Linked DNA regions of Telluria mixta. Each later gene encodes a partner of the first gene's protein in a complex. Links are inferred from orthologs where the notes say so. Each region holds a gene or a part of one and is shown in the gene's direction. Other genes may lie near its edges. The genes, in order: P0M04_RS26960 and P0M04_RS14925.

What was found.
Region 2: the proteins of P0M04_RS26960 (region 1) and P0M04_RS14925 are in contact, whole or in part, in a cryo-EM structure (PDB 9GE8), measured with the Escherichia coli proteins. The link is inferred for Telluria mixta from one-to-one orthologs.

Annotation. Positions count from the first base shown.
Region 1 is NZ_CP119520.1:6,116,295-6,119,526, forward strand. The notes cover bases 9-2,926. They hold P0M04_RS26960 (arylesterase), read left to right. Parts: upstream 9-1,110; coding sequence 1,111-1,743; downstream 1,744-2,926. Other genes in these bases: P0M04_RS26950 (NAD(P)H-hydrate dehydratase), read left to right, coding at 9-375; P0M04_RS26955 (ABC transporter ATP-binding protein), read right to left, coding at 393-1,112; mnmH (tRNA 2-selenouridine(34) synthase MnmH), read left to right, coding at 1,743-2,795; cynS (cyanase), read left to right, coding at 2,854-2,926. In the rest of the region: more of P0M04_RS26950, read left to right, coding at 1-8; more of cynS, read left to right, coding at 2,927-3,232. UniProt on the Escherichia coli protein: TesA is a multifunctional esterase that can act as a thioesterase, lysophospholipase and protease.
Region 2 is NZ_CP119520.1:3,354,971-3,358,372, forward strand. Bases 45-3,132 are described here. They hold P0M04_RS14925 (ABC transporter permease), read left to right. Parts: upstream 45-366; coding sequence 367-2,898; downstream 2,899-3,132. Other genes in these bases: P0M04_RS14920 (adenosine deaminase), read left to right, coding at 45-361; P0M04_RS14930 (group II truncated hemoglobin), read left to right, coding at 2,936-3,132. Outside these bases: more of P0M04_RS14920, read left to right, coding at 1-44; more of P0M04_RS14930, read left to right, coding at 3,133-3,364; P0M04_RS14935 (DNA recombination protein RmuC), read left to right, coding at 3,366-3,402.

The DNA of each region.
Region 1 (3,232 bases):
ACGGCCGCGATCGTGCAGGCCGACCGGCTGGAGAATGCGCGCGAACTGGCGCAGCGGCTGGACGCCGTCGTCGTGCTGAAGGGTGCCGGCAGCGTCATCGCGCGGCCGGACGGCTATGTGGCGCTGAATGCGACGGGCAATCCGGGCCTCGCCACGGGCGGCACGGGCGACGTACTGGCGGGCCTCGTGGGCACCCTGCTGGGCCAGGGCTGGCCCGCGTGGGAAGCGGCGCTGGCCGCGACGTGGCTGCACGGCGCGGCGGCCGACCGGCTGGTGGCGGGCGGCGTCGGCCCGATCGGGCTCACGGCGGGCGAGCTGCCGAAGGCGATCCGCGCCGAACTGAATGCGCTCGTCGCCGACGCCGCGTTGGCGTAGGCGCTTGAAAACTCCGCTCAGACGGCCAGGCGGCCCGCGGCGATCGTGAGCGTGCGGCCGCAGCGCGCGGCCATGGCGGGGTCGTGGGTGACGAGGACCAGGGTCGATCCGCGCTCGCGATTCAGCTCGAACATCAGCTGGATGACGGCTTCGCCGGTGGCGGCATCGAGGCTGCCCGTGGGCTCGTCGGCGAACAGCAGCGGCGGTTCGGTGACGAAGGCGCGGGCCAGCGCGACACGCTGCTGCTCGCCGCCCGACAGGTACTTCGGATAATGGCGCAGGCGGCTGGACAGGCCCACGCGGCCCAGCATCGCCTCGGCTTTCGCGCGCGCATCGGCATCGCCCCGCAGTTCCAGCGGCAGCATCACGTTTTCCACGGCATTCAGGTGCGCGAGCAGCTGGAACGACTGGAACACGAAGCCCAGCTTTGCCTTGCGAAACGCGGCGCGTCCGTCCTCGTCGAGGGCGAAGATGTCCGTACCGTCGAGCAGGACCTGGCCCGACGATGGCGTGTCGAGACCGGCCAGCAGGCCGAGCAATGTGGACTTGCCGGAGCCGGAGGCGCCGACGAGGGCGAGCGTCTCGGCCGGTTGCACGGTAAAATCCACCTCGTGCAGGATGGTGAGCTCGCCGCTGGCATCCGCCACGCGCTTCGACAGGCCGCGAACCTCGATCGCCGGCCTGGCCGTTCCGTTCACACCTGCACTGCCTTTTGACGTCTCGGGAATATCACGCATGCTTGCTTTACTCAGGAAATGGACGATAGCTGCCGTCGCGGTTCTTGGAATGACCGCGGCGGGGAGCGCCTATTCTGCCCCAAAAACCGTGCTCGTGGTGGGCGACAGCCTGTCGGCCGAATACGGCCTCGCGCGCGGCACCGGCTGGGTCGCCCTGCTGGAGCAGCGCCTCAAGCGTGAACAGGTCGACGCCCGCATCGTCAACGCCAGCATCAGCGGCGAGACGACGAGCGGCGGCCGCACGCGCCTGCCCGCGCTGCTGCAACAGCACAAACCGGACGTCGTCGTGCTGGAACTGGGCGCGAACGACGGCCTGCGCGGCCTGCCCGTGACGGCCGCCGCGGACAATTTGCGCACGATGATCCAGTTGTCGCAGCAGAACAAGGCGAAGGTCCTGCTCGTCGGCATGCGCATGCCGCCCAACTACGGCCGCGCGTACACGGAACGCTTCGCCGGCATGTACAAGGATCTGGCGGCCGCCTATAAAGTCCCGCTGGTGCCGTTCATGCTGGACGGCGTCGCCCAGGAGACGACAAACTTCCAGGCCGACCGCCTGCATCCGCTCGCGACGGCCCATCCGACCATCCTCAACAATATCTGGCCGCAATTCGCGCCTCTCGTCAAACGATAATGAAATACCCCGCTGTCCTCGGCGTCGACGACGTCCTGCCCATGCTCGACCAGTTCGACACCATCATCGACGCGCGCAGCGAGTCCGAGTTCGCGCTCGACCGCATCCCGGGCGCCATCAACTGCCCGACCCTGGACGACGCGCAGCGCGTCCTCGTCGGCACCACGTACAAGCAGGTCGGCGCGTTCGAAGCGAAGAAGATCGGCGCCCCGCTCGTCGCGCAGAACATCGCGCGCTACATCGAAACGCTGTTCGCCGACAAACCGAAGGACTGGAAGCCGCTCGTGTACTGCTGGCGCGGCGGCAACCGCAGCGGCTCGATGGCGCTCATCTTCGCCAAGATCGGCTGGCCCGTCGTGCAGCTCGACGGCGGCTATAAAGCGTATCGCGCCTATGTCGCGGCCGCGCTGGAAAACCCGCCCCTGCTGGATTTCCGCGTGATCTGCGGCACGACGGGCAGCGGCAAGAGCCGGCTGCTCGAGACCCTCGAATCCATCGGCGCACAGGTGCTCGACCTGGAACGCCTCGCCGCGCATCGCGGCTCCGTCCTCGGCCACCTGCCGGGCGAACCGCAGCCGAGCCAGAAGATGTTCGAGACGCGCATCTGGGACAAGCTGCGCCGCTTCGATCCGTCGAAACCCGTGTTCGTGGAATCGGAGAGCAAGAAGGTGGGCAACCTGCGCGTGCCGGAAGCGGTCATGGAGCGCATGCGCGCCTCGCCCTGCATCGCGCTGCAGCTGGGCCGTCCGCTGCGCGTGCAGCTGCTGATGGAAGACTATCACCACTTCTGCGCCGACCCTTCCGCGCTGAATGCGCAGCTGGACCATCTGGTGCAATTGCATGGTCGCGCGCGCATCGAAACGTGGCAGGAGATGGCCAATACGGGGCGTATGCCGGAGCTCGTGGACCAGCTGCTCGTGGAGCACTACGATCCCGCGTACCTGCGCTCGATCGACCGGAATTTCGTGCAGTACCCGAAGGCGGAGACGCTGGCCTTGCCGGGCATCTCGAAGGACGACTTCGTCGCGGCCGCGCGGCATCTCCACGGGTAGGACAGGCACGCCTTTTGCATCGTCGTCCTTTCCTCAACCCGTAGACGAAAGGACCACGATGAACCGCATGGACGTCACCGAAAAAATCATCGGCGCCAAGGTAGCGAAAGGCATCAGGTGGGAAGACGTGGCCGGCAAGGTCGGCCAATCCAAGGAATGGACGACCGCGCTGTGCCTGGGACAGATGACCGCCTCGGTCGAACAGGCCGCCATCCTCGGCGACATCTTCGGCCTCACCGACGAAGAGTGCAAGTGGCTGCAGGTCGTCCCCTACAAGGGCTCGCTGCCGACGGCCGTCCCGACCGATCCGCTGATCTACCGCTGGTACGAGATCGTCAACGTCTATGGCACGACGATCAAGGAACTGATCCACGAAGAGTTCGGCGACGGCATCATGAGCGCCATCGACTTCAGCATGGATATCGTCCGGCAGCCCG
Region 2 (3,402 bases), 2.8 Mb from region 1 along the record:
CGGCGTGCGCTGCCTCGAGGATGCCGAACTGACGGCGCGTCTGGTGCGCGAACAGATGGCGCTGACCGTGTGCCCGCTGTCGAACATCAAGCTGCGCGTGTTCGACGTGATGGGCGACAGCAACCTGCGCCGCCTGCTCGACGAAGGCCTCGCGGCCACCGTGAATTCGGACGATCCGGCCTATTTCGGCGGCTACATCAACGACAACTACCTGGCCGCGTTCGACGCGCTGCCGCTCGACGCCAGCCATGCGCGCCGGCTGGCGAAGAACAGCTTCGCCGCCGCGTTCCTCGAGCCCGAGCGCAAGCGTGCCTGGCTGGCCGAAGTCGACGCCTTCTTCGACGCCGCACAGGCCGCGTGACCGCCATGCTGATCCAATCCCTGCGCATGACCGCACGCGACTGGCGTGCCGGCGAACTGCGGTTCCTGCTGGTGGCGCTGGTGGTCGCGGTGTCGGCGCTGGCGGCCGTCGGCTTCTTTGTCGACCGCATGCGCGCGGGATTGAACCGCGACGCACGCCAGCTGCTCGGCGCCGACCTGCTCGTGAACGCCGACCAGCCGCTCTCCCAAGCCTGGCGCGATGAAGCGGCGCGGCGCGGCCTGGTGCTGGCGGATACCGTGACGTTTCCCAGCATGGCGCAGGCAGGGCAGGGTGACGAGTCGCAGGCGCTGCTGGCGTCCGTGAAGGCCGTGTCGACCAACTATCCGCTGCGCGGCGCCATGCGCGTGACGACGAGCACGATCGATGCGAGCGAGGCCCTCGGCGACATCACGCACGACACGCCCGCGCCGGGCACGGTCTGGGTCGACGTCAATCTGCTGCCGCCGCTGCGGGTGAAGGTCGGCTCGACGATCCAGCTCGGCGACAAGAGTTTCAAGATTTCCCGCCTGATCGCGTCGGAGCCGGACCGCGGCGCATCGTTCGCCAACTTCGCGCCGCGCGTGATGCTGGCGCTCGGCGACCTGAAAGCCACTGGCCTCGTCGACAACTATGCGCGCGTCACATACCGCATGCAGGTGGCGGCGAAGTCGCCCAACGACCAGGCGGCGATCGCCGATTACGAGCGCTGGCTGCGCGGCAGGATCGCGGCGGACAACGTGCGCGGCGTGCGCATCGAGACGCTGGAAAACGGCCGCCCCGAGATGCGCTCGACGATCGACCGCGCCGAGCGCTTCCTGTCGCTCGTCGGGTTGCTGTCTGCGATGCTGGCCGCGGTGGCCGTCGCGATGGCCGCGCGCCGCTTCATGCAGCGCCACCTCGATGCCTGCGCGATGCTGCGCTGCCTCGGCATGACGCAGAACGAGGTCGGGGCGCTGTTCCTCATCGAATTCGTCATCGTCGGACTCGCGGGCAGCGTGCTCGGCGTGCTGGTCGGCTTCGGCGCCCACTTCGTGCTGCTCGAGATGGTCAAGGGTCTGATTCCCACCGAGCTGCCGCCCGTGTCGCTGCTGCCCGCGCTGCAGGGCATCGCCACCGGCATGCTGCTGCTCGTGGGCTTCGCGCTGCCGCCCGTGCTCCAGCTGCGCAACGTGCCGCACAACCGCGTGATCCGACGCGAACAGGCGGCGCCGAAGCCGCTCGCGCTGGTCACGTACGGCTTCGGCGCGGCCGTCTTCGTCGGGCTGCTGCTGTGGCAGGCCGGCGACCTGCAGCTCGCGCTGCTCACCGCCGGCGGCTTCGTCGGCGCGTTCGCCCTGTTCGCGCTCGTCGGCTGGCTTGCGCTGCTGTCTTTGCGCCGTCTGCGCGGCGTGTTCCGCCACCAGGCGTGGCGCTTCGCCATCACGTCGCTGCAGCGGCGTCCGGGCGCGACGGTCGTACAGATCGTGTCGCTGTCGCTGGGCCTGATGGCGCTGCTCGTGCTGACCGTCGTGCGCGGCGACCTGATGGCCGCCTGGCGCCTCGCCACGCCGCCGGATGCGCCGAACCGCTTCATCATCAACATCCAGCCCGACCAGCGCGACGGCGTCGCCGGCGCGATCCGCGCGGCCGGCGTGCCCGCCCCGACCTTGTACCCGATGATCCGCGGCCGCCTCGTCGCCGTGAACGGCAACGCGGTCACCGCGACCACGTACACGGACGAGCGCGCGAAAGGCCTCGCCGAGCGCGAATTCAACCTGTCCTCGACGCGCGACCTGCCGACGACGAACGAGATCGTGGCGGGCCGCTGGTACCGCGACGCGCCGGGCGTCGCCGAGGCCTCGGTCGAGCAGGGCCTCGCGAACACGCTGCGCCTGAAACTGGGCGATACGATGCGCTTCGACATGGGCGGCCAGATCGTCGAGGCGAAGATCACGAGCCTGCGCAAGCTGGAATGGGGCTCGATGCGGGCGAACTTCTTCGTCATCATCAACCCGGCCGCAATGAAGGATGCGCCGACGACGTACATGACCGCGTTCCACCTGGCCGCGCGCGGCATCGGCCTGGCCAACACGCTGACGCGCGCGTGGCCGAATCTCACCGTCATCGATGTCAGCGGCATCATCCGCCAGGTGCAGGAAGTGCTGGACCAGGTCGTCGTGGCGGTGGAATTCCTGTTCATGTTTACGCTGGCCTCGGGCGTGCTGGTCCTGTACGCGGCACTGATGGGATCCCAGGCCGAGCGCACGCGCGAAGCGGGCCTGCTGCGCGCGCTGGGCGCCACGCGCGGCCAGCTGGCGCAGGCGCAGCGTATCGAGTTCATGCTGGTCGGCGGCCTGTCCGGGTTGCTGGCGGCATCGGGCGCGGCGGCGCTGGGCTGGGCGTTGGCCAACTACCAGTTCAAGTTCCCGTGGACGTTCGATCCGACCGTGTGGATCGCGGGACTGGTCGTGGGCGCGGTGTGCGCGCTCGTCGGCGGCTGGCTCGGACTGCGCAATGTGTTGCGGCAGCCGCCGTTGCAGACGTTGCGGGAAGCTTGATTTACCCGTGGTGCGTGCGTTGCGCTATCATGGATAGATGTCCGATACCAACGCACCCCAAGAGTCCCAGGACGCGCAGGAAGAGACTCGCAGCCTCTACGAAATCATCGGCGGCGAAACCCGCCTGCGCGAACTGGTCGACCGTTTCTACGACCTGATGCAACTGGAGCCGGATTTCGCCGGCATCCACGCGATGCACCCCGTCCCCAACGACAGCTCGCGCGAGAAGCTGTTCATGTTCCTGTCCGGCTGGATGGGCGGGCCGAACCTCTTCATCGAACGCTACGGTCATCCGATGCTTCGCGCGCGCCACCTGCCGTTCGCCATCGGCACGTCCGAGCGCGACCAGTGGCTGCGCTGCATGGCGATGGCGCTGGAAGATCTCGGCTATGACTACGACCTGCGGCTCGCGCTGATGCAATCCTTTTATCAGACGGCCGACTGGATGCGGAACCGTCCGCATTAATATGCCAACGCTTGAATTCATCGTGCTCGCGGTGGCGC